DNA from 3 places in the Bacillus sp. GW823-FHT06A11 genome. Region 2 is predicted to be linked to each of the others. Evidence: riboswitches for the same ligand, from Rfam matches in the RefSeq annotation. Region 2 holds a riboswitch; each other region holds the start of a gene.

The links. A riboswitch is a leader RNA that binds a small molecule or an ion and turns the genes downstream of it on or off. The one in region 2 is predicted to bind S-adenosylmethionine.
Region 1: it holds a riboswitch for S-adenosylmethionine, as region 2 does, so the genes downstream of both, metK (methionine adenosyltransferase) here and AC1Q8L_RS08310 (sugar ABC transporter substrate-binding protein) in region 2, are expected to answer to the same signal.
Region 3: it holds a riboswitch for S-adenosylmethionine, as region 2 does, so the genes downstream of both, AC1Q8L_RS17815 (M20 family metallopeptidase) here and AC1Q8L_RS08310 (sugar ABC transporter substrate-binding protein) in region 2, are expected to answer to the same signal.

Annotation. Positions count from the first base shown of each region.
Region 1 covers NZ_JBXAHS010000002.1:56,331-67,090, reverse strand. The annotation lists gene AC1Q8L_RS08790 (tetraprenyl-beta-curcumene synthase family protein) at 1-229, opposite strand, end outside; gene AC1Q8L_RS08785 (alpha/beta hydrolase) at 270-1,073, opposite strand; gene AC1Q8L_RS08780 (gamma carbonic anhydrase) at 1,148-1,660, shown strand; gene AC1Q8L_RS08775 (phosphatase PAP2 family protein) at 1,805-2,338, shown strand; gene AC1Q8L_RS08770 (glycosyltransferase family 4 protein) at 2,351-3,493, shown strand; gene AC1Q8L_RS08765 (molybdenum cofactor guanylyltransferase) at 3,772-4,374, opposite strand; gene AC1Q8L_RS08760 (MogA/MoaB family molybdenum cofactor biosynthesis protein) at 4,371-4,880, opposite strand; gene AC1Q8L_RS08755 (hypothetical protein) at 5,117-5,296, shown strand; gene metK (methionine adenosyltransferase) at 5,523-6,722, opposite strand; SAM riboswitch class I at 6,892-7,013, opposite strand; gene pckA (phosphoenolpyruvate carboxykinase (ATP)) at 7,242-8,828, shown strand; gene AC1Q8L_RS08740 (ATP synthase subunit I) at 9,188-9,571, opposite strand; gene AC1Q8L_RS08735 (hypothetical protein) at 9,851-10,072, shown strand; gene AC1Q8L_RS08730 (DMT family transporter) at 10,101-10,760, opposite strand, start outside.
Region 2 covers NZ_JBXAHS010000001.1:1,636,115-1,646,874, reverse strand. The annotation lists gene AC1Q8L_RS08320 (ABC transporter permease) at 1-319, opposite strand, end outside; gene AC1Q8L_RS08315 (sugar ABC transporter ATP-binding protein) at 303-1,790, opposite strand; gene AC1Q8L_RS08310 (sugar ABC transporter substrate-binding protein) at 1,787-2,899, opposite strand; SAM riboswitch class I at 2,988-3,093, opposite strand; gene AC1Q8L_RS08305 (NCS2 family permease) at 3,182-4,483, opposite strand; gene AC1Q8L_RS08300 (SDR family oxidoreductase) at 4,687-5,553, shown strand; gene AC1Q8L_RS08295 (L,D-transpeptidase) at 5,620-6,381, shown strand; gene AC1Q8L_RS08290 (hypothetical protein) at 6,485-6,736, shown strand; gene AC1Q8L_RS08285 (DUF1540 domain-containing protein) at 6,769-6,984, opposite strand; gene AC1Q8L_RS08280 (thioredoxin family protein) at 7,057-7,509, opposite strand; gene AC1Q8L_RS08275 (disulfide formation protein C) at 7,522-7,941, opposite strand; gene AC1Q8L_RS08270 (YhdB family protein) at 8,107-8,355, opposite strand; gene AC1Q8L_RS08265 (PCYCGC domain-containing protein) at 8,476-8,988, opposite strand; gene AC1Q8L_RS08260 (GerAB/ArcD/ProY family transporter) at 9,034-10,143, opposite strand; gene AC1Q8L_RS08255 (Ger(x)C family spore germination protein) at 10,160-10,760, opposite strand, start outside.
Region 3 covers NZ_JBXAHS010000003.1:704,530-715,289, reverse strand. The annotation lists gene AC1Q8L_RS17855 (serine hydrolase domain-containing protein) at 1-7, shown strand, start outside; gene AC1Q8L_RS17850 (serine hydrolase domain-containing protein) at 101-2,185, shown strand; gene AC1Q8L_RS17845 (hypothetical protein) at 2,737-3,171, shown strand; gene AC1Q8L_RS17840 (YrrS family protein) at 3,409-4,149, shown strand; gene AC1Q8L_RS17835 (hypothetical protein) at 5,357-5,488, opposite strand; partial or broken gene AC1Q8L_RS17830 (hypothetical protein) at 5,588-5,775, shown strand; gene AC1Q8L_RS17825 (VOC family protein) at 6,025-6,417, opposite strand; gene AC1Q8L_RS17820 (AAA domain-containing protein) at 6,529-8,838, shown strand; SAM riboswitch class I at 8,915-9,016, shown strand; gene AC1Q8L_RS17815 (M20 family metallopeptidase) at 9,105-10,310, shown strand; gene AC1Q8L_RS17810 (Lrp/AsnC family transcriptional regulator) at 10,477-10,760, opposite strand, start outside.

The DNA of each region.
Region 1 (10,760 bases), on a different contig from region 2:
TAAAACGAATACATTCCTCTCGGTGTTCATTTGCTAGCAGCGATAAAATGCCACCACCCTCACAATGAAACGTTTTATGCTCAATACTTGCGATTGCCTGACTATGAAGCTCATCATTCGGAATATGGTAGGCACGCTCTTTCCACATCGCTAGCTCATGGTGTACAACCGGAAACACATCACGGTATACTTTCGCCATGAGCGTTATGGGATTACTCGGTACGTTCACTTCTTCCTTCATCTCCTCTATTAAATGTACAAATAATGATTTATTTGTTTGTTTTTACTATATTATTGACATGTATTTCAGTAAATGACTGAATATAATTCAAAATTTCATCACGCTCATACTCATTTAATAACTCGTGATAACAATTCGGCCATTCTTTATATGCCTTATCACCTATTTTAACATTATCAAACCACATGCGGACACGTGTTTTATCTACAAGTTTATCCTCACATGCTTGCATTAGCAAGAGCGGAACATCTGGAAAATCATCTATTTTTTTATGAGCAATTTCGATAGACTTAATCAATTCACTATACCAACGTACTGATACTTTGCGCAAGAACAAAGAATCATTCTCCATTGCATCTCTCACTTCATGGTTACGTGTTGACATTTCCACCGTAAGATTCGTTGCAAATTGCAATTTTGGAGCCACAACATTTAATATTTTTGAAGCAAATTGAAGCGGAGCAGAGGGTCCAGTCACTACCCCTAAACAAGGCGAACTCAAAATAATACCCTCGACATCTTCTCTCTTCGTTTCTTGCATCATACGAATGACAATAAGACCACCCATACTATGACCGAATAGAAAAATAGGTAATCTATACTTTCTTGCTTCTTTCACCCATAATTTAACTTCCTCTATGTATTCATCAAATGAATCAATATGTCCTCTATTTCTTGAAGTCGTTCCATGTGACGGAAGGTCCCCCATCACGACGTGGTAGCCGATATGATTCCACATTTCCGCAACGGCTTCGTAACGTCCGTGATATTCCATTGCGCCGTGCACAATAACAATGACAGCTTTCGCTTCCTCTGCTTCATAATTCCACATACGGACCTCCTCCATTTCACTCTTTCTCATAATTTGATACACTAAAACTAGTCTCTAGGAAAGGAAGACTTTACATGATATATCCTTACAAAGAAAAAAATCCGAAAATTGCGAGTAGTGCTTTTATCGCTGACTATGTTACGATTACAGGCGATGTTTCCGTTGGCGAGGAATCAAGTATTTGGTTTAATACGGTCATCCGTGGTGATGTGTCACCAACAATCATTGGAGACCGAGTAAATGTACAAGACCAATGTACACTCCACCAAAGCCCTCAATATCCTCTTATTTTAGAAGATGATGTTACAGTTGGGCATCAAGTTATTTTACATAGCTGTCATATTAAAAAGGATGCTTTAATTGGAATGGGATCCATTATATTAGATGGTGCTGAAATTGGTGAAGGAGCTTTTATCGGCGCTGGAAGCCTCGTTTCACAAGGAAAGAAAATTCCACCAAACACGTTAGCTTTCGGTCGTCCCGCGAAAGTCATTCGTGAATTAACAGAAGAAGACCGTAAAGATATGGAGCGTATTCGTACGCAGTATGTTGAAAAAGGTCAATATTATAAATCACTACAAAAATGATTTTACTGCTGCCATAATACTGGCAGCTTTTTTTATATAAAAACTAACTTTTTCTTTACAAAACATTATTACTCCCTCAACAAAATCTTATTAAAATAAAAGCTAATATCTCCATATATATGTAAACGAGGGAGGAGAATTTTCATGAAGGTCAGTGGATTATATAAAATAGAATGTTACATTTTTAAAGGAATTAATCGCTACTTTGATCAAAAAACATTAAATATCTTTTTCAGCAATATAACCCATATCGGTGGTGCTACTTTCTCCATTGCACTTACACTTTTCTTTTTAATTTTTGCAAAAGGGACTTTACACCAAGCGGCAATCGCTGCTGCTATTTCTTTAGCAATTAGCCATATTCCTGTACAAATATTAAAAAGGTGGTATCCACGAAAACGTCCGTATTTAACAATTCAGGATGCGAAATATCCAGTCCATCCATTAAAAGACCACTCTTTCCCGTCTGGTCATACAACAGCCGTTTTCTCTGTCTTCATTCCATTTATTTGCTATAATCCAAGCTTACTTGCTTTCCTATTACCGTTAGCATTATGCGTCGGTATTTCTCGTATTTATTTAGGGCTTCACTATCCGTCAGATGTATTCGTCGGCATGTGCCTTGGCACTTGCTCTGGCATCATCTCTTTTTATCAATTCATCCCACTTTTCACATAAAGGAGTGATATGATGAGAGTCGCCATTTTTACCGATACTTTTACGCCACAAGTTAACGGGGTTGCGAAAACGTTAGAACGATTAACAAGTTACTTTCAAAAAGAACAGATCGCCTATTCTGTTTTCGCCCCTCAACATACAGCTGAAGATAATTTCGTGGCTAATGTGAACAAGATGAGAAGTATCCCGTTAACAATATTATATCCAGAATGTCGCTTTTCTTTTCCTACTCCGCGTATTAAACGGGAACTTCATTCCTTTAAACCTGACATTATTCACATTGCCACACCTTTCAACATGGGACTTTGTGGACTGTATTACGCCAAAAAGTTAAACATCCCAGTTGTCGGTTCTTATCATACTGATTTCGATGCGTATTTACGCTATTACAAAATTGAATTTCTCTCCAATATGCTTTGGAACTATTTAAAATGGTTTCATAGTCATATGCAAAAAAATTTCGTTCCCTCCCCTGAAACATTACATCAATTAAAAAATAAAGGCTTTCAGGCCCTCTCCATTTGGGGACGTGGTGTAGATTGCACACTCTTTCATCCAGCTTACAATACAGACCTATTCCGAAAAAAATATAATATTACAGCGAAGTACGTTCTTTCCTATGTAGGACGAATTGCTCCTGAAAAAGATATTGATACGTTGCAAAACCTTATCGTTAAAACATCGCATACTCGAAACGACATTCATTGGCTCATCGCAGGAGACGGACCTCTAGCAACAAATTTGCGTGAAGCTGTTCCACAAACAAATGTCACTTTTACTGGCTATTTACAAAGTGCAGATTTAGCTGAAGCATATGCTTGTTCTAACATAATGGTATTTCCATCAGCTACTGAAACATTCGGAAATGTCGTACTTGAATCACTCGCATGTGGCACACCTGTCATTGGTGCAAATAGTGGCGGGGTTAAAAATATTATTACAGATGGAAAAACGGGAATTCTTTGTCCCCCTAAAAATGAGGATGCATTTCTATCATCCATTTATTCTTTATTGCAAAATGAAGAAAAACTTGAGCAGATGGGAATAGCAGCTTCATCTTTTGCAAAATCAAAAAGCTGGGATGAGATCTTTCGCGGCTTACTTAACCAGTATGAAGAAGTCCTTCAGCATACCGCATCAGAGTTACTTGCTTGAACAGAAAAACTCCCTTCAAAAAACGAAGGGAGTTTATTACACACTTGTAAATTTTAGTTGAATGAATGATACATAAGGTGAAATATCATTTATTTCCATATTCATTATAGCAAAAATAAACATAACTAAACAGACTTGTAATAAAAACCCATAAAAATTAATATATGGTTATACAGTGTTTTTGCTGTATAATGATTTTAAGAATTCCCCTTAAAATCAACTTACTCACATACCTTTATACAGCAATTGTTCCCCAATTCTGTATATCAAAAAACCTTTCATTCATTTGAAAGGTCTTTTTGAGCCTGCACATATTCTTCTTTTGTATTTACATTTATAAACCAATCTGTATTCGCTTGTACATCTTCTCCAGCAACATACTTCACATTACATTGTGATAAAAGCTGCCCCATACTTCTTTTCTCTTCCTGAAGTAAAGCATAAATCTTTTCTTTCACACGGTTATGATACGCTGCAAGCAGCGGCTGTTTTCTTCCATTAATAATAGGTACAACTGCATCATATTCATTGCTCGTTTGCTCCAGTAAAATGGTAAACCATTCATGCGAAACATTTGGCGCATCGCAAGGCATAATAGCATACCAATCTGCTTCTATGTATTCCATTCCTGATACAATACCGGCCAGCGGTCCATTCCCTTTATAGTGCGGGATATCTTCTATAACAGGAACTTGTACGAATTGCTCTACTCGCTCTTTTATATCAGAATGACTAATGACTACAACTTCTTGGAGCGCACTTGTCATCTCTTTCAAAATATGCTCAATAAAAGTACTACCTTGCCAGCTCGCTAACGCTTTCGGCTCACCAAATCTACTCGACATACCGCCCGCTAATACAATTCCAGCCCACCTACTCATTGGCGATGTAGCTCAAATGTAATATGGCCTAATTCCGGTAAAATTAATTTATTCATCGCAAGGCGAACCGCCCCGCTCGATCCTGGCATCGAGAAAACTACTTTGCGCCCAATTGTACCCCCAATCGCTCTACTTAACATTGCGCTGCTCCCGATATCTTCTAAATAACTAATCATGCGGAACAACTCACCAAACCCGACAATCTCTTTATCTAATAGAGCTGACACTGCTTCAATTGTTACATCACGCTTCGTAATACCAGTACCGCCATTTGTTAATACAACATCTACATCTTCCTTATGATAACCAGCTAACACTGCTTGCTGAATACTTTCTTTATCATCTTTTACAATTTCATAAGAGGTTACTGTATGGCCCGCTTCTTTTAACAATTCATGTAATAGTTGTCCGCTCTTATCCGTTTCTTCCGTACGTGTATCGGAAATCGTAACAATCTTGCAACGCACTTCTTTTGGAGCTTGTTTTTTATGTTCAGTTACACTCATTTTTTATCTTTCCTTTCTTAAAGACTTTTCTTCATTTTATCATACATATCTTTACACAATTATGTATGAAGCCAATCATGCGCCATGATACAATATAAGTATACTAACCCACAAAAAGGAAACTGCACTTTCTTATACTCCTAGACTACATATCTTTAGTTACTCTTTATATTTTCTACATAATAGAATTCAATTTTAAAACTTGTACTAAAAAATAAATTGGAGGTCTACATAGTATGGAACTTTATAAAAAATTAACAACAACATTCATCCTCTTATTCATCGCTTCAATCACTGTCGGCTTTTCCTTAAAAGGTGCAATTCCATACGCTACATTAGTAAGCATTATATTCGCGACACTATTTTTACTAAGCAGTGCCTTTTGCGCAGGTAAAGCACGTCAAATGAAAGGTTGATTGCATATCTTCCAGAAGAAATCCACCCTTTGTAAATCATGTAAAAGGAAATACAAACGTATGAAAAGGCATGGATTCATATGCCTTTTCCAGCAAGTGGCATGACTAATACGAAAAAGTATATTGAGCTAGAAGGCGAAGTATATTGCAAATCATGCATTCAAATTGTAAGTAAAACGAAATAAAAAAAGCTTTGCGCTCACCGCGCAAAGCTTTTTTTCATATATTATAGACCAGCTTGCTCTTTTAAAGCTGCAGCTTTGTCTGTACGTTCCCATGAAAGATCTACATCAGTACGTCCGAAGTGGCCGTAAGCTGCTGTTTGTTTGTAAATTGGGCGACGTAAGTCTAGCATTTTAATAATACCAGCTGGGCGAAGATCGAAGTTGTTACGAACTAGTTCTACTAGTACGTCTTCAGATACTTTACCTGTGCCGAATGTATCAACTGAAATTGATACTGGTTGTGCTACACCGATTGCGTATGCAAGTTGTACTTCTGCTTTGTCAGCAAGACCAGCTGCTACGATGTTTTTCGCAACATAACGAGCTGCATATGCTGCAGAACGGTCAACTTTTGTTGCATCTTTACCAGAGAATGCACCGCCGCCATGGCGAGCGTATCCACCGTAAGTATCAACGATGATTTTACGTCCTGTTAAACCAGCATCACCTTGTGGTCCACCAATTACGAAGCGGCCAGTTGGATTAATGAAGAATTTCGTTTCTCCATCCATTAATTCTGCTGGTACTACAGCTTTAATTACGTGCTCTTTTAAGTCGCGATCGATTTCTTCCCATGTAACATCTGGGTGATGTTGTGTAGAAATTACGATAGTATCAACACGTACTGGTTTACCATTTTCATCATACTCAACTGTAACTTGCGTTTTTCCATCTGGACGTAAGTATGATAATGTATCATCTTTACGTACTTCAGTTAAACGGCGAGCTAATTTGTGAGCAAGCGAGATTGGAAGTGGCATTAACTCTTGTGTTTCATTACATGCGAAACCAAACATTAAACCTTGGTCTCCTGCACCAATTGCCTCAATCTCAGCGTCAGTCATTTGACCTTCGCGTGCTTCTAGCGCTTGGTCAACACCCATAGCGATGTCAGCAGACTGCTCATCGATAGATGTTAAAACAGCACAAGTTTCTGCATCGAATCCGTATTTTGCGCGTGTGTAACCAATGCCTTGAATTGTTTCACGAACGATTTTTGGAATATCTACGTAAGTAGAAGTCGTAATTTCCCCCGCTACCAATACTAAACCAGTTGTTACAGTTGTTTCACAAGCTACACGTGCATTTGCGTCTTTTGATAAGATCGCATCTAAAATTGAATCAGAAATTTGGTCACAAATTTTATCTGGATGTCCTTCAGTTACAGACTCAGATGTGAACAGATGACGTTTTTTTGTCATGTGGTAAACCTCCCTACAGTAATTGTATATATTGTACGGAACTCATCCTTAATTTGCCACAAACTGCGACATACATTTATTCTCCCACACAAGCATACAGAAAAACCTTTCCTACTTTACATAGAGGAAAGGTTTAATTTGCTACTTGCATACTGCTTTTTGCCCTTCGCTCTTATCGTTCGAGACCTGTAGCCTCGCACAGGTTTTAGCACCTATTCACCTGCATTTATCAATACAAGTGAGGTTGCTGGGCTTCATCGGGCCTGTCCCTCCGCCAGCTCGGGATAAGAGAGTATCCGTCCCAACCTATACTAAAGAAATGATATTCATTTGTCAATTAATATTCACATTTTCCTGAAAGTTTTTCTCAATACGCCTGAAATGAAATATTAATAGGGAAATAATACATTCACACAAACAAAAAGAAATAAATAGTATACATTATTTATATAATTGTGTTATACTCTTGTTGGGGATTACGAGAAATATTTCATTAAATGAAAAGGATGGTATATAAATATGAGTACTGTGAATGTCCAAATTGGTTTACACGAATTATTGAACGGAAGCAATGCACAGATTCAACTAAGTGTTCCGCAATTAGTGGAAAAAGTATTAATGCGAAATGAAGGGAAATTAACTTCGACTGGTGCCGTTTCTGCTTCAACTGGAAAATATACAGGACGTTCTCCTAAAGATAAATTTATTGTGAAAGAAGCATCGGTTGCTGACAAAATTGCTTGGGGAGCTGTGAACCAACCGATTTCTGAAGAACATTTTAATAAATTATATACTAAAGTTTTAGAATACTTAAAAGAAAAAGAAGAGTTATTCGTCTTCAAAGGATTTGCAGGCGCTGACCGCAATTACCGCCTACCAATTCAAGTTATTAACGAATATGCATGGCACAATTTATTTGTACATCAATTATTCATTCGTCCAACTGAAGAAGAATTAACAACTCATGAATCAGAGTTCACAATTGTTTCTGCACCGAATTTCAAAGCTGATCCAGCTGTTGACGGTACAAACTCTGAAGCATTCATTATGGTTTCATTCGAAAAACGTATCGTACTAATTGGTGGTACAGAATACGCTGGAGAAATGAAAAAATCAATCTTCTCTATTATGAACTTCTTATTACCTGAACAAGATATCCTTTCTATGCATTGCTCTGCAAACGTAGGTGAAGAAGGCGACGTAGCACTATTCTTCGGTTTATCTGGAACAGGTAAAACAACATTATCTGCTGATCCAAACCGTAAATTAATCGGTGATGATGAGCACGGTTGGTCTGATAACGGTGTATTCAATATTGAAGGCGGTTGCTATGCAAAATGTGTAAACCTTTCTCACGAGAAAGAACCACAAATTTTCGATGCAATCAAATTTGGATCTGTTTTAGAAAACGTTATCATTAATGACCAAACGCGTATCGCCGACTACAACGATACTACTTTAACAGAAAATACTCGTGCTGCATACCCTATGCATGCGATCGACAATATCGTACTGCCAAGTGTTGCTGGACACCCAAATACAATTATTTTCTTAACTGCTGATGCATCTGGCGTATTGCCTCCAATCAGTAAGTTATCAAAAGAGCAAGCTATGTATCATTTCTTAAGTGGTTACACTAGTAAACTAGCAGGAACAGAGCGCGGCGTTACATCTCCGCAAGCTACATTCTCAACTTGCTTCGGTTCACCATTCTTACCACTTGATGCATCTCGCTACGCTGAAATGCTTGGTGAAAAAATCGAGAAACACGATGCGAAAGTATTCCTAGTAAACACTGGCTGGACTGGCGGCGAGTACGGAGTTGGTAAACGTATGAACTTAGGTTATACTCGTGCAATGATTCAAGCAGCATTAAGCGGCGAACTTGCAAAAACTGAAACAGCTAAACATGACATCTTCGGTCTTGAAGTTCCACTTCACGTACCAGGTGTACCTGACGAAGTGTTAATGCCTGAACAAACTTGGGCTGATAAAGCTGCTTACAAAGCAAAAGCAATCGAGCTTGCAAATGAATTCAAAGAGAACTTCAAAAAGTTCGAAAGCGTTTCTGAAGATATCATTAACTTAGGCGGTCCAATCGCTTAAATTAAAACTTTCTGTTGGAATAACCCTTTACTCATATGAATAAGTGTCGTGTAACCGTAAAGTTTCGCGTACTCACCGACAAAACCCAATGCGGCTTAACGGTTACACACACTTACATAAAAAAGAAGCTTACGTGAAAACGTAAGCTTCTTTCTATATCTTATATAAAGTGAAATGCTAATCTCTTCATCTGTGACCTAGATTATAAAATTACAGCTTCGAATATATACATTATATCACTACTCGCTACATCTCTCGAGTTTCACATCGTATGGGGTTAAAAAAGGCCCTGACCGCTTCTATTTGTGGCTGGATCATCTATTCCATCTAAAAAGAAGTCTTTTATCTTTTTATCTCTTTTAGCTCTTTGTTAGTTCTTTCTCATCTTTCATGCTATAGTATCCTAAATTCACAACGATTAAGAAATAACCACCCATAATCCCTACTGCAAATGCCCACATAACCATGTGGTGCTCAATTTCGTACATAATAATAGCACCCAAAATGGCAGCTGCAAAACGGTTAAACATACCGAGTGTCGGTGCTTTCGTCTTCTTTACAATACTATCTCCAAGCTTCTCAATTCTTCTCCCTAGAAGCCAAACGCAATACATACTTACAATAAGCCCAATTCCAGCGCCTAAAAAGTGTGCTGAAAACGGTGTTAACATCCAACCTAGTAACAAAATACCTAGTATATAATACGATTGGATTTTAAATGATCTTAGTGACATACTAATCATGCTGTACCTCTCTTCATTCGTTCTTATCTATCCAACAAAAAATTTCTTTCAAATTCATATTCCTTACATCCATTTCACTCAAATTAAAAACAACATAAACAGTATGTTTATGTTGTTTAAATGCTTTTAGAAAATAATATTATACAAGATTTCAAACATTATATTCTCATATTTTGTGACGGTTTTTCAAACTTTTTTCGTCCATTTATGAAAAAAATGATATCAATTTATGAACATACGGATATGATGTAATAAGCACACAAATAAAGGGGGCGTCTAATGATTTATTTTTTAATGGCTCTCATTCATCTCATTATCCCTGCACTTATCGGACTTTCGTTGTATTGGTACACGAAAAACCATAGCATTTTTTACGCTGTCCTCGGTGTTCTTCTTCCAGGTATTATTCTTATTACACTCTTCCGTATTCCATTTTTAAACTTAATTCCACTTATTACTGCTATCTTATTTCTCATCTTCTTACCAAAAATAAAAAAATAGGAAAGCAGATCATAGGTGATCTGTTTTCCTATTTTGATATAGGTTCCCCTGCAATAGAATGAACTTTTACTTTCTCCGATTTCACAAACCATAGACCGACAAAAATGATAATTCCACCGATGATTTGTTGAAACGATACATATTCATTTGCCCAGACAGCTGCAAATAAAACAGCTACAAGCGGCGTTATATACATATATACCATCGTATGTGACGCCCCAATTTTTTGAACACCAACATACCACATTACTAGACCAAATACTGTGACAAAGAAAATAGAATATAGTAAAGCAAATAGTGTCATTCCGTGAGTAATGTGAAATGGCCTGACAAACACATGCGGACCACTTAACAATAATAGCGGAATCGCACCCACTAATGCAGACCATGCTGTAACACGTAATGCTGAATATTTTTTAATTAATGGTCCTGCTAAAACAGGATAAAGCCCCCAGCATATTGATGTAATAAGTCCAATTCCATTGCCATAAAAAGAACTAGTAAGTGAATGTCCTGCTACTAAAACTAATGCTGCACCAACAAAAGCAATCATAGAACCGATTAACTTTCGAGAAGAAAAATTTTCTTGTTTCAGAAAAATCGCAAATACAGTTGTAAAAATAGGTGAAATAGAAATGAGTAAAGAGGCATTTGTAGCGGATGTATATTTGACAGTTTCCATAAATAA
Region 2 (10,760 bases):
GAACAAGGAGTGTAACTAATAGTTCTTGTCGATATAAAACGAGACAAGAAGCAGCTGCAATTGTTGCTAAACTAGCGGTAGAGCCCACTGATAAATCAAATCCATCTACAATCAATGTAAAGGTAACGCCGATTGCAAGTAACGTTACGATGGAGATAGAACGTAAAATATCACTAATATTGTTATATGTTAAAAAAGAATCATTGACGATAGAGAAAAAAATTGTAACACCTATAATAATAGCAATTGTACTAAATTGATAAAAAAGATGAGTAGGTAAATATAGTTTCTTAGTTTTCGTTTTATGAACGAGATTCAATGGAATAGCTCCCTTCAGATAAATGTAAAAGCTGTTCAGGAGATAGTTCGCTTGGTAAGTATTCACCTACAAATTCTCCGTTTGCCAGTATAAGAATGCGATCAGCAATATGCAACGCTTCATCTTGTTCTCCTGTGAAATAAATTACGGAACTTCCGTTTTCTGTAATGTTGCGAATGAATTGAAAAATGTCTTGTTTCGCAGCGATGTCTACACCTTTAGTTGGCTCGTCTAAAAGAAATAGATTAGGTTTGAATCCACTCCACTTTGCAATTGAGACTTTTTGTTGGTTTCCACCGCTAAGTGAATGAATATGTGCCTTTGGGTCATTTGGTGAAATACCGAAAGAAGAAATTGCTGTAGTAGCATCATTTAATTCGGTTTGTTTTCGTTTCCAACCTGATTGATGTAAATTTGTGTGACTTATAATATCTTCCGAAAGAAATACGCCTTGTTTTCTTCTTTCTTCTGGTACAAGTGCGATTTTCGCTTTAATCGCATCTCGTGGTGTTTTAATCGTTAGTTTTTGACCGTCTATTTCTGCGTGATAAGTATGAAGAGCACCAAATAACGTTTCAGCAAGTGTTGTTTTTCCACTTCCAATTAATCCGTATATCACAACAGTTTCTCCTTTTCGTATTGTAAGAGAAAGGGGAGAATGACCTTCGTGTAATAGAAGCTCTTGTACTTTAAATAGTTCCTCGCTCCCGGTTTTTGGTGCGGTATTAATAGGAAGTGTAAGTTGTTTTCCAGTCATTGCTTCCACAATTTGTTGATCTGTAATCGTTGTAATGGTTTCAGAAAGGGCAACTTGACCGTTATGTAATACAGTTACATCATCCGCGAAATTTCGAATCTCTGATAAACGATGAGAAACTAAAAGGATGCCAATTCCTTTTGATGTTAAATCTTTTAATAGTTTCCCAAAGGTTTCAACTTCTTTTGGTCCAAGAGAAGAAGTAGGTTCATCTAATAAAAGGTAATTTGTATTGTTAGATAAAGCTCTTGCGATAAGAAGTAATTGTTTTTCATGTAATGAACAGTTTGAAACATCTTCCGAAACATTTAAATTTACCTGTACAGTTTGCAAATGTTGTTTAGCAAGTGCGATTAATTTGGACTTTGAAAATAGTACTTTATTTTGCATTGCTAAATGATCGATTAGTACATTTTCTAATACAGATAATCCGGGAATAAGTCCGTGATCTACTTCTTGTGTTACGAAAGAAATGCCATGCTTTTTTGCATCGCGCGGTGAAGTAAAGGAAACAGACTGAGTATCAATTTTTATATCGCCAACAACTGGTTGAATTTCACCAGTTGCTATTTTTAGTAAAGTACTTTTTCCCGCACCGTTCATGCCTAGTAAAGCGTGTACTTTTCCTTTTTGAATATGAATAGAAACATCTTCTAGAACAGGTGTAGCGACATGATAAGAATGTGTAATGTTTTGAAGAGAGAACGTCATCATTTTTTCTCCTTCTCTAATTTTTTCATCCAAGGGGAATATGCATCTTTTGAGTCTCCCCAACCGTTTATATATTTTGATAACTGATCCATTGTTATATTTTCTTTTGGTAAACTATTTTTCTTTACTAAATAAGGTTCTAGTGAATAAATATCTGGCGTTTGTTCACCAGCAATTTTTTTGTATAAAAATCGTACTTGAACCTTACCTACTTCAGCTGGATCAGTTGCAGCTGTAGCAGTCCAAGGTGAGTTTTCTTTTTGCATGAGTTGTAAATCCTCATTACTTAAGTCAATGCCATATACTTTTATATCTGTACGACCAGCTTGTTCAAGTGCTTTAACAGCCCCTTTAGCAAACTCATCCCACGAAGCGAAAATAGCTTGTAAATCGCCTTTTTTCGGATATTTCTTTAGTAAAGCTTCTACTTGTGTTTGTGTATCGAGCGGTGTGTTATTACTAGCAGTACCGAATCTTGCAACTTCTTTTATATTTGGATACCGTTTATAAAAAGCATCAATGATAACATTGCGACGTTCCATTGGAGCAAATCCGCCGACCCATACAACTGCGATATTTCCTTGTCCATTCAAATCTTCCGCTAACGTTTTTAATGATTTCCATGCAAGACTATAGTCATCTTGATCAATAATTGTCACACCTGGCAAGCGTAGATCGTTATCGAACGCAACTACGGGAATGTTCGCCTGTAACGCTTTTTCTACTCCAGGTTTTAGTGCTTCAGAACGGCCATGATCAATTAAAATACCATCCACTTTTGAATTAATAGCAGTATCTAAATTTGCAGCCATTTTTGCTAAATCGTTATCAGAATTGTAGACTTGTACACTGCCGCCAAATAGCTCAACTTGTTTTTTGACACCCTCAATATATTGAGAGGAAAAAGTTCCGATGGACATTTGCATAATTAATGCGATTTTTAATGGCTTCTTCATTTGGCTTGGAATTTCTGTATGTAATTGATTTTCTACCGTTGTAGTCGCCTTTCTCACAGTTTGTTGCTTTTGTGAAGAGATAGCATCTTGTTCATTTGTACAAGCCGCTAATGTAAATAAGAGAAAAATAAGTACGATGGAACATAATTTTTTCATAAAAAAATCCCTCCTAAACTAAGAAGAGAGAGGAGGGAGTGAAAATAAAAAACGCCTTTTCATATAGAAAAGACGCCTTATCATATTACTCTTATCTTTCAACACAATGTGTTGTAAGAATTAGCACCGTGCCCGTAAATGGGTCGGTTGCCGGGCTTCGTAGGGCTCATCCCTCCACCTGCTCTTGATAAGACATCGAATATTTAACTATTTTGAATTATTCCACAAACAAATGTTGTTGTCAAACAGTATTTATAAAAAAATCCCTCAGGAAGAGGGATTTTAATGTGGTAAGAATATCAATTGATAAGCAAACAAAATTCCAAATACATATACAAGTGGGTGAACAGCACGGAATTTACCTTTTGCTACTTTCATAAGTGGGTATGAAATAAATCCAAGTGCGATACCTGTTGCGATACTTGATGTAAGTGGCATGCTTAAGATTACTAAAAATGCTGGGAATGCTTCATCAAATGCGTCCCAATCGATGTGGCGAACTGAACCCATCATAAGACTACCAACGATAATTAATGATGGTGCAGTAATAGCTGATACACCAGAAACAGCACTTACTAATGGGCCGAAGAATGCTGTTAGTGCGAATAGAACAGCTACTGTAACAGTTGTTAAACCAGTACGACCACCAGCTGCAACACCAGCAGATGATTCAATGTAAGCTGTTGATGGTGTTGTTCCGAACATAGAACCAATAGTTGCTGAGAATGAGTCAGATAGAAGAGCTCGTCCTGCTTTTGGAAGCTTTCCGTCTTTCATAAATCCACCTTGTTGTGCAACGCCAAGTAATGTACCTGTTGTATCGAATAGTGTAACAAGGAAGAATGAGAATACAACGCCATATAATCCGTAGTTAATTACGTCAGATACAGCAGTAATTGGATTTGAAACGATAATTCCTTCTGGTAATCCAGGCATTGATGTAACACCGTTTGAGAATGTTAACTGTCCTGTGAAGAAAGCGATAATACCAGTTAAGAGCATACCGATAAATAGTGCGCCATTTACATTTAAAGACATAAGAACAATAGTAATTCCAAGTCCAGCTAGTGCCAGTAGAACTGGAGCAGAGTGAAGATCACCAAGTCCAACTAAGTTTGCATCATTTTTTGTAACGATACCTGTTAAACGTAAACCGATAAAGGCGATGAAAAGACCGATACCAGCAGTAATTGCATGTTTTAAGTTTTCAGGAATTGCTTCCATTAATTTTGTACGGAAAGATGTAAATGATAGCAAAATTAAAATCATACCTGCTACGAATACAGCAGAGAATGCAATTGCGAAAGTCATGCCTTCATGTGCTTTTACAACAGAGTAAGAGAAGTAAGCATTTAATCCCATACCTGGCGCGATTGCGATTGGTAAGTTTGTAAAGATTGCCATAAATAATGTTCCGACAACAGCAGCAATAATTGTTGCTGTAAATGCTTGTTCAAATGGAACACCTGCATCTCCAAGGATAACAGGGTTTACGACAATGATATATGCCATTGTTAAGAAGGTAATAATACCTGCCATAATTTCAGTTTTAATAGAAGTTTTATGTTTTGAAAGGTTAAACATATAAACATCCTTTCTGTTTACGAATAATTTTCACAACAGTTATATATAATATTCGTTTTTTAACTATTTTGCAATAGTTTTGCATAAAAAGTTTATAACAATTCATATTTTGTGTCTTAAATTCGAATATTAATCGTAAACCAATGTGTGAATTTCAGCTTTTTATTGTGCACATGCTAAGAAAAAGGAGTTGAAAGTAGTCTATGCCACAGCAAAAAAACTTTGTAACAATGCCAGCGCAACATCAAAATAAACAGCCGGGGATTGAATCATTAATGAATCCACTTCCGCAGTTTGAAGATCCAAATTATAAAGGAAGTGAAAAGTTAAAAGGAAAGAATGTGTTAATTACGGGAGGAGATAGCGGAATTGGACGCGCAGTTTCCATCGCTTTTGCAAAAGAGGGAGCAAATGTTGCGATTGCTTATTTAGATGAGGAAGAAGATGCTAATGAGACGAAGCAATATGTTGAGAAAGAAGGTGTAAAGTGTGTATTGTTGCCGGGTGATTTAAGTGATGAACAGCATTGTAAAGATGTTGTTCAAGAGACCGTCCAGCAGCTAGGTAGTTTACAGGTTTTAGTAAATAATGTCGCGCAGCAATATCCGCAGCAAGGACTAGAGTATATTACAGCAGAACAGCTAGAAAAGACTTTTCGTATTAATATTTTTTCTTATTTTCACGTTGCGAAAGCCGCACTTTCTCATTTAAAGCAAGGGGATGTCATTATAAATACCGCGTCTATCGTTGCATACGAAGGAAATGAAACTTTAATTGATTATTCCGCAACGAAAGGAGCAATCGTAGCTTTTACAAGATCACTTTCACAATCGTTAGTGCAAAAAGGGATTCGTGTAAATGGTGTTGCACCAGGACCGATTTGGACACCACTTATTCCATCGAGCTTTGATGAGAAGAAAGTCTCTCAGTTTGGGAGCAATGTCCCTATGCAAAGACCTGGTCAACCATATGAATTAGCGCCGGCATACGTATACTTAGCGTCTGGCGATTCATCTTATGTTACTGGACAAATGATACATGTAAATGGGGGCGTTATTGTAAATGGATAGTTTTCATTTATAAGAGCAAAGTAATGTTAATTCCACTTATTATAGTGAGCGCTAGGGGGGATATAGCTGAAAAAGTTATGTTTCGTCATACTATTATTTTTCATCCTACCGGTTAGTGCTTTTGCTAATACAGATCATTTAATATTAGTGAATCTTACGACAAATCAGTTGTCTTTTTTTGAGAATGGAAATTATACAAAAACATTTCCAGTAACGACTGGAAGAGATCGTACACCTACGCCTGAAGGTAACTTTTGTATTATAACTAAATTTAAAAATAAAGAATACCATCGAAAAAAAATACCTGGGGGTGCACCGAATAATCCTCTCGGTACGAGGTGGCTTGGACTAGATAAGAATGAATATGCGATTCACGGGACAAATCGGGAATGGACGATTGGAAGTAGGGAATCAAATGGTTGTATTCGCATGCATGACAGGGATATACAATGGTTATATGACAGAGTACAATTACAAACAAAAGTAATCATTTCTCGTTTTCATACGAGCCCCGAATATGAAGCGAATAAGCTTGGTTATCGCGTTGTGAGCTGGAATAGTCGGAAAATAGAAGAAGAACAAATTGGAGTACTTACGCTAGTAGACCGCGCGGATATATATTGGCAAGAACCAAATGGACAGTTAACAAAAGTGAAAACGGTATTGCCAAATGAAAGATATCCAGTGTACTCAAAACGAAAAGATGGAATATATTATATAGGAAACAATTTGTATATTATAGATGAAACAGGAGAGAAAATTCGTTACGAGCAAATTCCTTCTTCAATTTTAAGTAATATATATAAACGGAAATACAATGTTCCGTAATGGCTACCGTTTTATAGACGGTAGCTTATTTATACTTGGAGTTTAACTGCAACTATTATATTTTGCTGAATATAATACAGTACAGATAGGGGGCGGTTATATTATGAAAAGTGAATTTGCGTTTAAAGTTTTCTTAGTAACGACCTGTTTATTTATCGTGTATTTATATGCGTTTCTCGTCTTTTCTTTTTATGTTCCATATGTTGATTTAATATTGTTCTTCGGATTTATTTGGGCGTTTGTGAAAGCGAGGGAAGGAGAGAAGAGTATATATCGGCGCATTACCTTATGCGGGACGGCCGTTCTCGTTATTTTGTACTTTTTTATTATGCATGATTTTTGGAGGGGAATGTAAAAAGCATACGATTAATCGCATGCTTTTTTTGTTTAATATTTAGGCTTAAATGTATGACAACAAGTTTCTACACTCGTTGCTACAGGACTTTCTAGCGTCTCGTTTGTTAAAACAGCAGCTGTATATGAATCATTTTCAGTTTGACCAGTTTCATCTGCATCAGGCTGAACGATGATCGCACTTGCTTGACAAAAGTTACCTTGTCCCCAAAAAGAACAGTTGGAAACAGAACATCTTACTTCTGGCATAAAACCCCCTCCTTATACATTAGTGTGGGATTTTACACCCATTTCATGTGTAGAAGGAGTTTCCTTTTCTAGTTACTTTTTCGTTTGCTCAAGCCATTCTTTTAATTTATCTTTCGGCTGTTCACCGCTAATACGGCTCACTTCTTTGCCATCTTTAAAATGAATGATTGTTGGTGTTCCTTGAATTTTATATTCATCCCAAGGAGCATCTAATTTTTCAATATCCATAACTTTCATATCAACGTTTAAGTCTTTAGCCATTGGCACTAGGACAGGAGATAATTTTTGGCAATGAACGCAAGATGTTTGATAAAAGTATACTGTTTCTTCTTTTTTCTCTTTTAAGTTCTTTTGAAGATCTGAAAGAGAGATTTTATTTGTGTAGTAGTCAGGACCGTTTGTCTTACTTTCAGTAGGATTATCAATCTTTTGGCTAGTAGCATTTTTTTCTTCCATTTGTGTGACAGCGAAAATTGCTACGAACAAGGCGATAATAATACCACCAAATATAAGCATTTTTTTCATTCTTTCATCTCCTTATTTGTTTTTGATGACAATAAAGCTACAAACAGCGATTGTAATAAAGCCGATAAGTGCTAAAAACGGGATTGTAATAAAACCAAACCAGTTTATAAATTCTCCGGTGCAGGGTACACGACCGCAAGCTGCTCCAGCAGCTGAAAACGCTGGGACTTTTTGAATTGCATAGTGATATAAAGAAATACAAGCACCAATACTTGCAATTGGTAAAGAATAACTTGCGATGCGATAATCTTTTTTTGCTACAGCGATACCGAGCCATAAAACGAATGGATACATAAAAATACGTTGATACCAACAAAGTACACAAGGCTCAAATTTCATGATTTCGGAAAAATAAAGACTTCCCAGTGTAGCGATAAAAGAAGCTCCCCATGCGGTAAGTAAAGCATATTCTTGCTTTTTTTCTCGTCCCATATTTTATACCTCTCTTATAATAGTTACATACTAAATTATAGTATGAAGTGGTATGGAAAAGAAAGAAAAAATATGTTTATCAATAAAAGTTTTATGAGGAGAAACTTTTATTGATATAAAAATTTAAAAAAAGCGCCATTCTCCGGAAGAGAATAGCGCTATAGTTTACATTTGAATTTGTTCTACTTCTTCTACATGCGACTTTTGGGATGCGTGGTCAATATATTGAAATAGGAGCTGCAATTGTTTATCAACTTCTGGCAGTTCCTTGCTGTATTGATAAGCGTGTAAAAAATGCTCAATACGCTTAGAAAATAATTGATCGTTCGTTTGAACCATGAGAACGAGTAATTTATCCCAATTACAGCAATACGTGTAATAGAGAGCTTTATCATAGTCGTTATATGTTTGCACTGTGTACCCTCCTTACCGAGAGTTATATATAGTGTGTGATAAGTAAGGAGAAATACACTTGAAAGAATTTGTTAAGAAAAAATGAGAATGAAAAGAAAAAACGAGGAATTCCCTCGTTTTTTAAGCTTTTGGCATTGGCGTAGGTGTTGGTTTGCCATAGCCTTCTTTGTATTTATTATCGATATAGTTACGAATTTCAAGCGTTGATTTTCCTTTTTGTTTCATGGAAGCAGATTCAACTGCAATTTCTAGGCAATTGACGCAAGTCGTTGCATGGGAGTCCCAAACAACTTCACCATTCTTTTTAATTTCACGAATAAAGCAGTTTTTATTATTTTTATGTCCTACACTTTCACCGCAACCACAATAGCATGGAATCCAATCTAATAGCTCTGCATTTTGTCCAGCGACGGTGTAGATATCTTTCATTTGTGGATCAAGCTTATCTAGGAAGGTTGGAAGTGTGTCGACTCCTTTTGTTTTCTCTTGAATGTCAGCTTGCTGAGTGTGCGATGCGTGGTCATGTTCTTCTTGTTTTGATTCAGAAGATTTTTGGTCATTTGTACCAGTACTTCCGCATCCAGCAAGAATTAAGCTTAGTACTGCAAGTAAAGAAAATACATACTTTTTCATTCGCTTGTCCCCTTTACAAATGTATTAATCAAATTGTATCAGAGATTACGGTGTATCGGTTGAAGATTTTTTTGACTGATTTTTGAAGCGCCATCTTAGCGAATGGAATAGAAATAAAATTGGGATATAAGCGTATACAATATATAAACCCGCTTGAGATAGTACGGTATTTAATGTGTTGATACTTTCACGGTTTGTGAAAAGTAGAGAAGCTGAAAATATGATGAAAATAAAAAACGGTAATGTAAATTTAAATGAAATATGAAAGGAACGCTTCATCGTTTGACATGATGACCAAATGGTTAAGCAAAGGTTTGGTAAAATAATTAAAAACCAAACGAAAATAATAATATATTCAAAGCGCTGAATAAAAGGAACTTTAATTATTTTTAACATCGTTAAAGTAGGCCAAATAGTACGGTTTAATTGTCCCTCGCTGTAATACATAAAAGATACGATAGCTAAAACTACATAAATTAAGGTGCTAAAAGCAATTCCAGCATGGGCCCATCGCTTTAAAGATTTTCCTTTTTCAATAAAGGGATAAAAGATAAGAATTGTTTCAAACCCTAGAAATTCCAATGCAGAGTGTTTTGCAGATATAAGCATGTCAAAAGGTGAATGTGTAAAAATAGGTAAAATATTACGAAAATGTGCATACTTCATCGGATAGACTAAAAAGAATACAACGAACATAGGAAGAACAATACCCCAAAAACATATCCCTGTCACAGAACGGAAGCCACCTTTTATAATGTAGTAAGTGACTAATAAAAACATAAGCGTAAGTTTCCATAACTTAATGGTAGGGAAAATCCAAACTTGTATCACTTCTATATATGTACGAAGAACAGTAAGGCAAAATAATAAGCAATAAAGAGTGAAAATTACAGAAAATATAGAGCCAACCCATTTTCCAAAGGTTGTTGTATGAATACTAATTAAATCTCCGTCTTTTTCAAGCATTTTTAACATACAAAACAGTACAATATGAGTTGCAATACCTGTAATAATAAGAGAAATCCAAGCATCATAACCTGCATTTTTCAAAATTACACGTTGATATCCGAGAATTCCTATACCAACCTGGAGAGAATGCAATAAAATAAATGCAAAATATGGAGATACGGTCTTTGTTTTATTCATTGTATTCATTGCTTATTTCACCTCACTATTCTCCGATTCCAGATTGTACAATATTAAGATCTAAATTTATATCTACCGCTATATTTTTATACATATTTCGAATTTGTTTTATATTCCATTTTCTCGTATGGCTTCTAATTTCATCTCGTATTCCTAAAGGATCAATTTCTTTTTCTTGAAATTGTTTTATTAAATCTTCACAGTCTTTTTCGACATTTCGTTCAATTTGTTTTTTTATATAGTTGATATTTGTTTTTTTTCTTAGATCAATCCAATTAGGAGAGTTTTTAATTAATCCATTTAGTTTTAAATGGATTTTTACTTTTGGTATGTCGCCAGTTTGATCTATATCATACTTATTTTCCCCAGCTAAGTTTTGTATAACAACCATACCTTTATGTTTATCCTTTTTTATTGCTGCTTCGTAACGTCCATTTTTCGTAGGATTAATAAGTAATTTTGCTAAAACAGAATGTCTTTTATCCGTATACATGACGACTTTATCGCCTTTTAAAAAGGCAAGTCCTTTGACAGCGACAGAATGATTATCGTCCATTTTAATATAAGGAACATAGGCATCACATACAGAAGAGTAATAATTATATAAAAAAATGTTTAATTCAGTT
Region 3 (10,760 bases), on a different contig from region 2:
CAAGTAGTCTAAAAGTAAAAACGGGTAAAATTTATCATAGTTTCATAGTTAAACAAATTAATGATGAAAACGATCAATTATTTAAGGAGGTAATTCCGTGATGAAAAATAAGCTAACTGGTGTGTTAGCTACTGCATTAGCGATAACTATGATTCTACCAACAGGAGCGAAAGCATTTTCTGAAAGTAAGACTACTGTTGTAACTGGTGAAGAAGTAGCTAGTCAGGAACTAAAGAAGATTGCAGCAGAGAAGGCGGAGCTACTTACAAAGTCTCATGAAGCGAATAGCGTGCAGTATGCACTAATTGATAATGGAAAACTTATTTTGTCGGGTCAGGCTGGCAAGAACGATATGGAAGGGGAAAAGCCGCTAACCAAAGATACTTTATACGGGATTGGTTCAGTTAGTAAAATGTATGCAACAGCGGCTGTAATGAAATTGGTCGATGAAGGAAAAGTCGATTTAGATGCTCCTGTTGTCCGCTATGTTCCTGATTTTAAGATGAAAGACGGTCGATATAAACGTATTACACCACGTATGTTATTGAACCACTCCTCTGGATTGCAAGGTTCTACGTTAGGTAATGCATTTTTATTTAACGATAATGATACCTATGCCCATGATACCTTGTTACAACAATTGTCAAATCAAAACTTGAAGGCGGACCCTGGTGCTTTCTCGGTATACTGTAACGATGGCTTTACGCTGGCCGAAATTTTGGTGGAAAGAGTTAGTGGTATGGGCTTTACCGAATATCTACATCAAAGCTTTACAGGACCCTTAAAGATGAATCATACGAAAACGCCGCAGGACAAATGGAGGGATGAAAATCGGGCTGGACTATATTTCCCGGCGTACCAAGGACAACTTCCAATTGAATCGGTGAATGTTATTGGTACGGGAGGCATATCTTCTACGGCAGAAGATATGGTGCGATTCTCACAACTATTTATGGGACAGGGAAAAGGAATCCTCTCTGATAAGGTAGTCAAGGCGATGGAGCAAGATGAATATAAAAAAGGAATGTGGCCGGGGGATGGTGATAATATTTTTAACTATGGTCTTGGCTGGGATAGTGTGAAACTATACCCATTCAGTGAATATGGGATCAAAGCTTTGACTAAGGGCGGCGATACGGCACTGCAACATGCTATATTAGTCGTGCTTCCGGAACAGAAAATAGCAGCGGCTGTATTGACATCTGGTGGACGGAGCTCTACAAATCAGCTAATGGCAACTGAATTGCTGCTCGCTACGCTTAAAGAAAAAGGTACTATTAAGGAAATCAAGCCGAACAAATCCTTTGGTAAGCCGGTCAAAGTCAAAATGCCTCAAGGCGTAGCAAAGAAAGCTGGATTTTATGGTAATAGCGAAACTCATTTCAAGATTGAAATTACGAAGAACGGTGAACTATTCTTACCATCTAATCCACAAGAAAAATATGTATATACTGCTGATGGAAGCTTTATTAATGAGGGGGGTACTTCCAAGCTCAACTTCGTAACCGAGAAGAATGGAAGAACTTATTTGAAGGAGAGCGCATATAAATCGCATCCAGGTTTAGGGCAAAGTGTGATGACCCACTATTTAGCTGAGAAACTAGAAGACAACGTGCTTTCGAAGAAAACCGCTGCTGCATGGGCAAAGAGGGAAGGTGTCAAGTTTTATCTTGTGAACGAGAAATTTAGTTCTATTCAATATCTCGTTCAACCGAAACTTCTTAGTACTCAAATTACTCGCAAGGAAGGCCCAGCAGGCTATTGGGATGGCAGAAAAATTACAGGTCCGAACACCGCGGTGCATCAGATCCAAGTACCCGTGATGAATGGTCGTGATACGACGGAAACGCATTTCTATACAGAAGGCGGCAATGAATATATGGAGATGGCTGGATTGTTATACGTAAGTGAATCTAATGTAAAACCAATTGATGTAGGCCAATCATCCAAAGTTACGTTGGATGCAAATGGACATGCGAAATGGTTTACAATTCCACAAGCGGCAACAGACAAAAGGATGACCGTAACGCTGCCATCAAATGGTTCATTTGCGGTGTATGATGAGAAGGGAGTTTGCGTCAACTTCACCATTGTGAGTGGCAATAACAAGGTGGAACTTCCGAAGAACGGAACAATCGTATTCGCTGGGGCACCGAAATCGGAATTTGCAATCTCGGTGAACTAGCTATAATTTAAGATGATCTTAAACAAAACCAGTACGGTACAGAAAAGATGTATTACTGGTTTTGTTTGTATTTATGCATTCTCAATGAAAAAACTTGAATAATATCACTCTCAAGCACTATAAAAACATCAAAACTAGAAAATTAGTATCTCTAGAAGATGTACAGTTTTTTGGGAGTTGAATAATTTTAACAGCGTAGAGAGATTAAATTTCTACTCTTTTTCTTCTTAATTGGGGTACGACCTCAATTAAGAAGGTTTCTTCAATTAATAGAAATGTATGTACATACACATTGTATTTTCATTCCATAACTTTTAAAATTTTGTTCACGATAGTTTGATATTGTAAAAAAAGAAAATATGTGGCACGACATCACTTTGTTTTTTATATAGCTTTGTAATTAAACTATAGTATTATATTTTTTCTTCATTATTGAAATTAGTAATAATAAAATGTATTATTGAAAAGCACAATTTATAATTCAAGTAATCAAGCATATGTACCTATAATAATTTGAACATTCAGAAATTATAATATTGTCTAAAAACGAGGTGAGATTCATAGAAACAGTACATATTAAGTGGTATGGCATGTATAGTATAAATGACTTTTATAATAGGGAAGAAGCTTCTAAGAAGGGGATATTTGCAATCTCTAGAGTATATGCTAAGAATGTAACATTGCTCTATATAGGACAAACCAAAAGAAGCTTTATACAAAAGATAAGAGAACTTAATAAAGAGTGGACTTTTGATGAGAGCGAATTAAAAATTACATTAGGAATAATAGAATTTCCTAGTGGTGAAATTTACTCTGAAAAGAAGGTAAAAGAGATAAAATCTCTTTTGATTTTACGACATACCCCATTAGAAAACGAAACATCTTTATTATACTATAGAGGGAAATTTAATTTAAAAATTATAAATAAGGGAAGAAGAGGCTTAATTGTTAAAAAGCTTTCTACAGGAGATCTAATGTGGACGTAATTGGAATCATCTTTGAATAAAATTGAAGGTTTCTTAAGTGCAGAAGCTTATCAATTTTTAATGTATTAAACTATTTTGAATAACATATGTCAGATACTTGAAAAAACACAAATTATATTATGATATGAAATCCTGTATGGAAAGTGTAGTTTATTTCTATTGTTTAATAAAAATATTAAGAATTTTAGGGATAATACATAAAGAGTAGAGGAGAAAGTAAAAACGGAGGTTTGAAGAATGGGACAAGTAAGCAGATTTCAAGAAAAACAACAGAATCGTCGTCAAAAGGCAATTTTTAATATTGCATTTACTTTGGTATTAGTGACAGTTGGTATAGTGACATACCAGTTGTTTACCCCTTCTAATACATCAAAGAAAGCAATTGCTCAAGAAAAGAAAGTAACAAAGATAGAAGAGAAGAAAACTGAAGATAAAGAAGCAACAAAGATAGAAGAGAAGAAAACCGAAGATAAAGAAACAGCAAAGATAGAAGAGAAGAAAACTGAAGATAAAGAAATGGCAAAGATAGAAGAGAAGAAAACTGAAGATAAAGAAACAGCAAAGATAGAAGAGAAGAAAACTGAAGATAAAGAAGCAGCACAGTTAGAAGGGAAACAAAAAGTAGAAAAATCGGTAAAAACGAGCGGAAATGAAAATAAAGAGGAAGAAAAAACGGTATCTCAAGAAAAGGATTCTCAAACTAATCCTTCATGGAAGCCAATTGGTACAGAGCAAGGAGCAAAACCTGAAATGAAATTTAAAGAAGGAACAGTAGATTGGAGTGAGATGAAAAAAGCAATCTCTTATGCTGTTAATGTTCCAGAGAGCCAATTGATTTTCGATTTTATTGGAAATAATGGTAATAATAAAGCCTACGGTAATGTACGAGATAAACAAAGTAATAAAAAATATAAGGTTAATATTGATTGGATAGAGAATCAAGGGTGGAAACCAGCATCTGTACAAGTGGTAAAATAAAGAATAGAAATGTAATTATATGTTTAAAAGTTTATACTTGTAAAAACTCATAAAAGAGTTTGTTTCAATCAGGACTCTTTTTGTTATGTTGACAGCATTAATTACTCAGGCTCAATTGTGAGATCCTGATGCAGACAAAGTTTGAAGTTTATTAAAATCTACCTGATTTAGTGCTTCGAAAGGTTCAAAATTGCATTTTTAAAGCACTAAATAATTTATGGTACCTTTTGAAATATTTTTGGTCTCATTTCATTAGAAACAATTTCGTCTATATAACTAAAAAATGTATTATAATATCTATTGAACAGATGAATAGGATAACAATTACCTGCTGTTAGCAAGTTGCAGTATATCTAATGAAAAGATCACTTGTTTCTAAGACAAGTGATCTTTTCATATACATTTCCTTTACTTTACTATTTTTGAAATTGAATAGATATTTCAATCTGTGTAATTACAATAGACTTGATTAAAATTAAAACTGCAACAAGGATAATACCGTCCATATTTGTAGTAAGAAATATATATATAATATCTTAATGCAAGGTTGGCCTATATTCTATGAAGATATTAAAAGATTATAGGAAACACTGAGAAACCGGAATTATTTTTATTACAATATTTATGCATATTTAGGTCTAAATAGCTGGGTATTAGCTAAGAAACTTGAGATATTAGACTCCTATTAAGTTAAAAATGGCCTTAAGTATATTTCCCATAAAGAAAATTATGTAAATAAGCTGTCCATATGGGCAGCTTATTGTATTTTTTGGCTTAGCTTGTTTTTTCCGAAGTGCTGGCGCTTCCTCTACAAGTATTCTTGCATTTAAATTATTTTTAATATATTATATTTATATGGTTATATAGAAATGGACGTATACAAAAAGACTCAAATCTATTAATAAGATTTAAGTCCTTTTCAAAGATAAAAAGATTGTACCGAAATGGAATAAAACTTATACTTTTCTTTTTAATATGTATCTAGTAAAAAGACATTTTTCATCAATAAAATTGTATTTTCAATATAAACGGAAGTTTATTTATTTTCAATGATAGGAAATAGTGGGTCTAGAACATAGAGGAACAAGGAAACATATAGAGAAATCTGAAGAACCTGAAAACTATTGTATGTAGTTTGTTCATCTCAAGTACAATAAAAGAGTCTTACCTCTGTAGGCAAGACTCCACTAGTGTAGCTGTATAATATTTACATATCAACTAAAAAACAGAAACCATATAACACCAAGTAGCAGAATCCTAATATTCCTCCTACAGCTAATACTTGTTTAAACCAACTCTTAAATTTTATATTACTGTAAATATCTTGAACTTTTTCCATATTTCCTCCTATTAAAGCGAACCCTTAAAGACTCTCACTTCGTTATGGTACCATTAAAGAATGGCTAATAGAGGTCAAATATTGTCAAAACGTATAAATATGCAATATTGCATACAGAAATGTATTGTTACAAATGTAAGCGTTTACTATAATAAGTGTATAAAGTTTAATCACATCCCAGTACTAACAAAAGAGGAGGAAATAATATGGAAATCGCAATGGCAGTTTTAAAATTTATAGGTGGAGCAATCCCATTAGTTCAAGAGCTTCTAAAAGCATTTATGTAAATTCACTATTTAGCAATTATTTATAAAAATTATCATTCGTATGAGTAAAGCCCCTTTAACAATATTAGGGGGCTTTTTAAATTTCTACATATTTAAGGTTACGTCACATCAATATCAAGTTAAAAGTAAATTTTAAGAATAAACCTATAGAGGATATTTTATAGTGAATCAAGATCCTTTTACAAAGTTGTAGGCATTAAACTCCTACGGCTTTTATTATACTTTATTGAAGTAAAAAGTCTCTTCAGATTATCTCTCCGTTTCAAAAAACTCAATCCACTCCCCATCAGGACCAGCGAAGAATATGTAACGTGTTCCATCTGGTAATGTTTCGATTTCTTCTCCTAGTAAAAAGGTTACTGCGTGTTTCTTTAGTCTCTCGATTTCATCTTCTAATGAATCTACCTTAAAGCAAATGTGATGTACTTTTCCTTCTGCTGGCAAGGAAGAATTGTAGCCTTCAATTAATTCGAGTATCGTTTCTTTCGATTCTTCCACACCTAAAAAAGCGAGTTTTAAGTCTGGATTCGGGTGCCCCATACGTTGAAGGAGCTGTAAGCCGACTACTTCTTCATAAAATGAGATAGATGCTTCTAAGTTTGCAACCATAAGTCCTACGTGTTCAATTCTTCTAACTGGCATGTAGATTCCTTCTTTCTGAAAATTATATACAATATATTATTGAAAATTAAGAAAATAAGCAAGATAAAAACCTTACAAATTTTAGCGTGTTGTATGGTATAGTGAGAAAGTATGTTTGGGGAGAAGGAAGGAGATTATACGATGAATACACCTACTCAAACTCCTTCATTATCAGAAACGATGAAAGAGTGGCATTATGCATTAGCATATGAAATTAAACATTGGAAAACGATAGGTGGTAGTAAAATTTCTATCATGAACGGTCGTTTTTTATATACAGATTATGAGAATACAGTGTATGTATTTCAGCTTATTTCGGAAGTAAGCTTACCTGAAGGTTCACCAATTCGAATTGAGTTCGATGGTGAGGAAGCGACAGGAGAAGTATTATCTGTACATGGATTAGAAATAGAACTGAAATTAAATGATTATATACAAGGTGAAATAAGAGAAGCGGTTTTATACAGTGAACCGTGGCAACTTTTAGAGCAACTGCAAGAGCGATTGAAAGAAGCACGTAAAGATAAGCTAAAACGTAATCGTATAAAGCGTCTCGTTGATGGGACGAGCAGTCCGAAACATATTGAGAAGATGAAAAATCCGAAAAATGAACTGGCATATCGCGCATTTTACAATCCGACAACGTACGTATGGGGACCACCTGGAACAGGGAAGTCTTACAATTTATCACGTATTATTTCGGCTCATTATCAAAAAGGAAAATCGGTACTTGTGTTAGCTCATAGTAACGCGGCAGTAGACGTATTAATGAGTGAAGTAACGAAGCAAATTGAAAAGAAAAAGAAATGGACGCCTGGCGAAATTGTTCGTTACGGTTATAGTCAGCATGAACATATACGAAATCATGAAACGTTACTTGCATCGAAATTAGTTGAAACGACGAACGGATCATGGGGTGAGGAAAGACTCTACTTAGAAGAGACACGCCAAGATCTTCGTGAAAAAATCTTATCGTATAAAGCAACATCTGCCGATAAGAAGCGTATACAAGAGATTGAAAGTGAGCTTCGAAAGCAAAAGGCGAAAATTAAAGAAGTAGAAAAAGAATATATTGAAAATGCGAAAGTAATTGGTGCAACTTTATCGAAATGTGCCATTGATTCACTTATTTATGAGCGTACATTCGATTTAGTTGTCGTAGATGAAGTGAGTATGGCGTTCGTTCCGCAAATCGCATTAGCTGCTTCACTTGGGAAACGTATCGTCGTTTGCGGTGACTTTTTACAGTTACCTCCAATTGCGATGGCGAACCATGAACTCGTTCGCAAATGGCTTGGGGAAGATATGTTTTACCATGCTGGGATTGTTGAGTCTGTTAATAAATCAGAAGCACACCCAAACCTATTTATGTTGCAGGAACAAAGACGTATGCATGCGGATATATCGAAGTTTACGAATTCGTTTATTTATAAAAATAGAGTATACGATCATCCGTCTGTTTCAGAGCGTAAAGAACTTGCGCAATTGCAGCCGTTCGCAAATGAAGCGAGTGTTTTATTTGATACGAGCCAAATGGGAGCTTTTTCGTTAAAAGATGCTGCTTCTGGTTCCCGTTTTAACATTATGTCTGGTTTAGTAGCGATGCAAATGATGTTAATCGGATTGTTAGACGGTGTTCAGTCGATTGGTGTTGTGACACCTTACAGGGCGCAGTCACGCTTTTTATCGACGTATATTAGAGAAATGTTGCAGAGAACGAAATATCAAAACATACCAGTTTTAGCGGCGACAGTTCATAAGTTTCAAGGTTCTGAAAGAGATATGATGATCTTTGATACGGTTGACAGTTATCCGCAAGAACGACCTGGCGTGTTATTCTTTGACCATAAAAATCATCGCCTCGTCAATGTAGCAGTGACAAGGGCGAGAGGGAAGTTCATTCAATTATCAGATTGCCATTATATGCGTAAAAATCTTTCTAGAAAACAAGCGTTATCACAATTAACAGCTCATATAGAACGTCACGGAGATGTGTATGATCGCACGACATCAAGACAATTGTGGGAACGGAAAATTTCGAAACGTTTACGCTGGTTTATGGAAATGAATCTTGAAGAGCCGAAAGGGCTATTAAAAGATATTTTAGCCGCAAAACGAAAAATTATTATTTCACTGCCAAGTACGAAACAAGTAGATAAACGAGTATGGCAAGCGTTAATGCGTACAAATGCACAAATAACAGTTTATAGTGATGGACCAGTTCCGCTGAAAAATGTAAAGTTACAAAGACAAAATAAAGCATTCCCATTCTTAGTAATTGATGATGAAATCTTCTGGGCAGGCGCACCGCTTACATCTCAAATGATATTTGAAGGTAGTACGGAATTTCCGTACGTATGTGCAAGACTGCAAGCACCTGAGACAATTGGTGTATTAAAAGGATTTTTAGATATTCGGTAAATTCGGATAGGAATTCCTTGACTTTTACTTGGAATGAACTTAGAATAAAAAATAATTTAATATAATTTTATGAAAATTCTTATCACGAGAGGTGGAGGGACTGGCCCTATGATACCTCGGCAGCGGATTCGTTATGAATACTGTGCCAATTCCAGCAAGGTAACTTGAAAGATAAGAAAGAAGCTCATTTTGACTGTATATACAGAAGCCTCTTTCTATCTTTTAGAAAGAGGCTTTTTTACGTGAAAATAAAAGGAGGAAGAACAATGGGAGCGACAGGAGTAACGTCACAAAGAAAAACAATTGAAGAGAGTATCGAAAGAAATAAGGAAAAGTACATAGAAACAAGTCATGATATTCATGCGAATCCAGAGATTGGTAACCAAGAGTTTTACGCATCTAGGACGTTAAGTTTATTGCTAGGCAGTGCAGGATTTCAGTTGCAGCACAATATAGCTGGACATGAAACGGGGTTTATTGCGCGAAAAAGTTCTGGAAAACAAGGACCGGCAATTGCATTTTTAGCGGAGTACGACGCTTTACCAGGATTAGGCCATGCGTGTGGTCACAATTTAATTGGCACAATTAGCGTTGCAGCAGCAATTGCATTATCAGAAACACTTGAAGAAATTGGCGGGGAAGTTGTCGTGTTTGGTACACCAGCAGAAGAAGGTGGGCCAAATGGTAGCGCGAAATCAAGTTATGTAAAGGCAGGTTTATTTAAAGACATTGATGCGGCGCTTATGATTCATCCGAGCGGAAAAACAGCGACAACGAGTCCTTCACTAGCAGTCGATCCACTTGATTTTCATTTTTACGGAAAAACAGCTCACGCTGCAGCTTCACCAGAAGAAGGGATTAATGCATTAGATGCGGTTATTCAGCTCTATAACGGTATAAACGCACTTCGCCAACAACTTCCGTCAGACGTGAGAATTCATGGCGTCATTACAGAAGGCGGAAAAGCACCTAACATTATTCCTGACTATGCCGCGGCTAGGTTCTTCATCCGTGCAGCAACGCGAAAGAGATGCGCGGAAGTAACAGAAAAAGTAAGAAACATTGCTGAGGGAGCAGCGTTAGCAACAGGTGCAAAAGTAAAAATCCATCAATTCCAAAATGAAATCGATGAATTACTCGTAACAAAAACATATAACGATATCGTAGCGGAAGAACTAGAACTATTAGGTGAAGATGTAAATCGTAAAGAAAGAGTAGGGATTGGTTCAACCGATGCAGGAAACGTCAGCCAAGTTGTGCCGACAATTCATCCGTACATTAAAATTGGTCCAGATGACTTAATTGCGCATACGAATGAATTTAGAGAAGCAGCACGTTCAGAACTAGGAGATAAAGCATTAATTACATCGGCAAAAGCATTAGCGAATACAGCGTATCGATTAATTACAGAAGAAGGGTTGTTAGAGAAGATGAAGGAGGAGTTTAGGGAGGCACAGAGGAATCAGGGGTAAGGGGATTAAGGCGCTCTTTTCGAAGAGCAATCTAATTAATAAGTAGAGATATAAAAAGAACATTGAAAAATCAATGTTCTTTTTTGTTTGCTAGTCATTGATTTTGTTGGTTTTTCTCAAGAAAGAGAAAATTTTACTGTTAGTGAGGATAATACGTATCCCTTTATTAGAATGACAATTTCTCCTCGAACTCACTCTTTAAAACAATTAAAGGAGATGATAATCCGAATTGCATTAACGAGTCTAAAAACGCAGCGAGGGAATCCATCGAATCGCTCATGACCTTCATCATATAATTAAATTCCCCGCTAATTCGATATAAATCAGTTACTTCAGGAGCGGCATTACAATATTGGATGAAATCAGAGCATTGGCTCGTTTTAAACATGATGAATGCTTGAATGCTTTTATTAATTTTGGAAGGCTCAAATTTCGTTCGGTAAGCCGCTA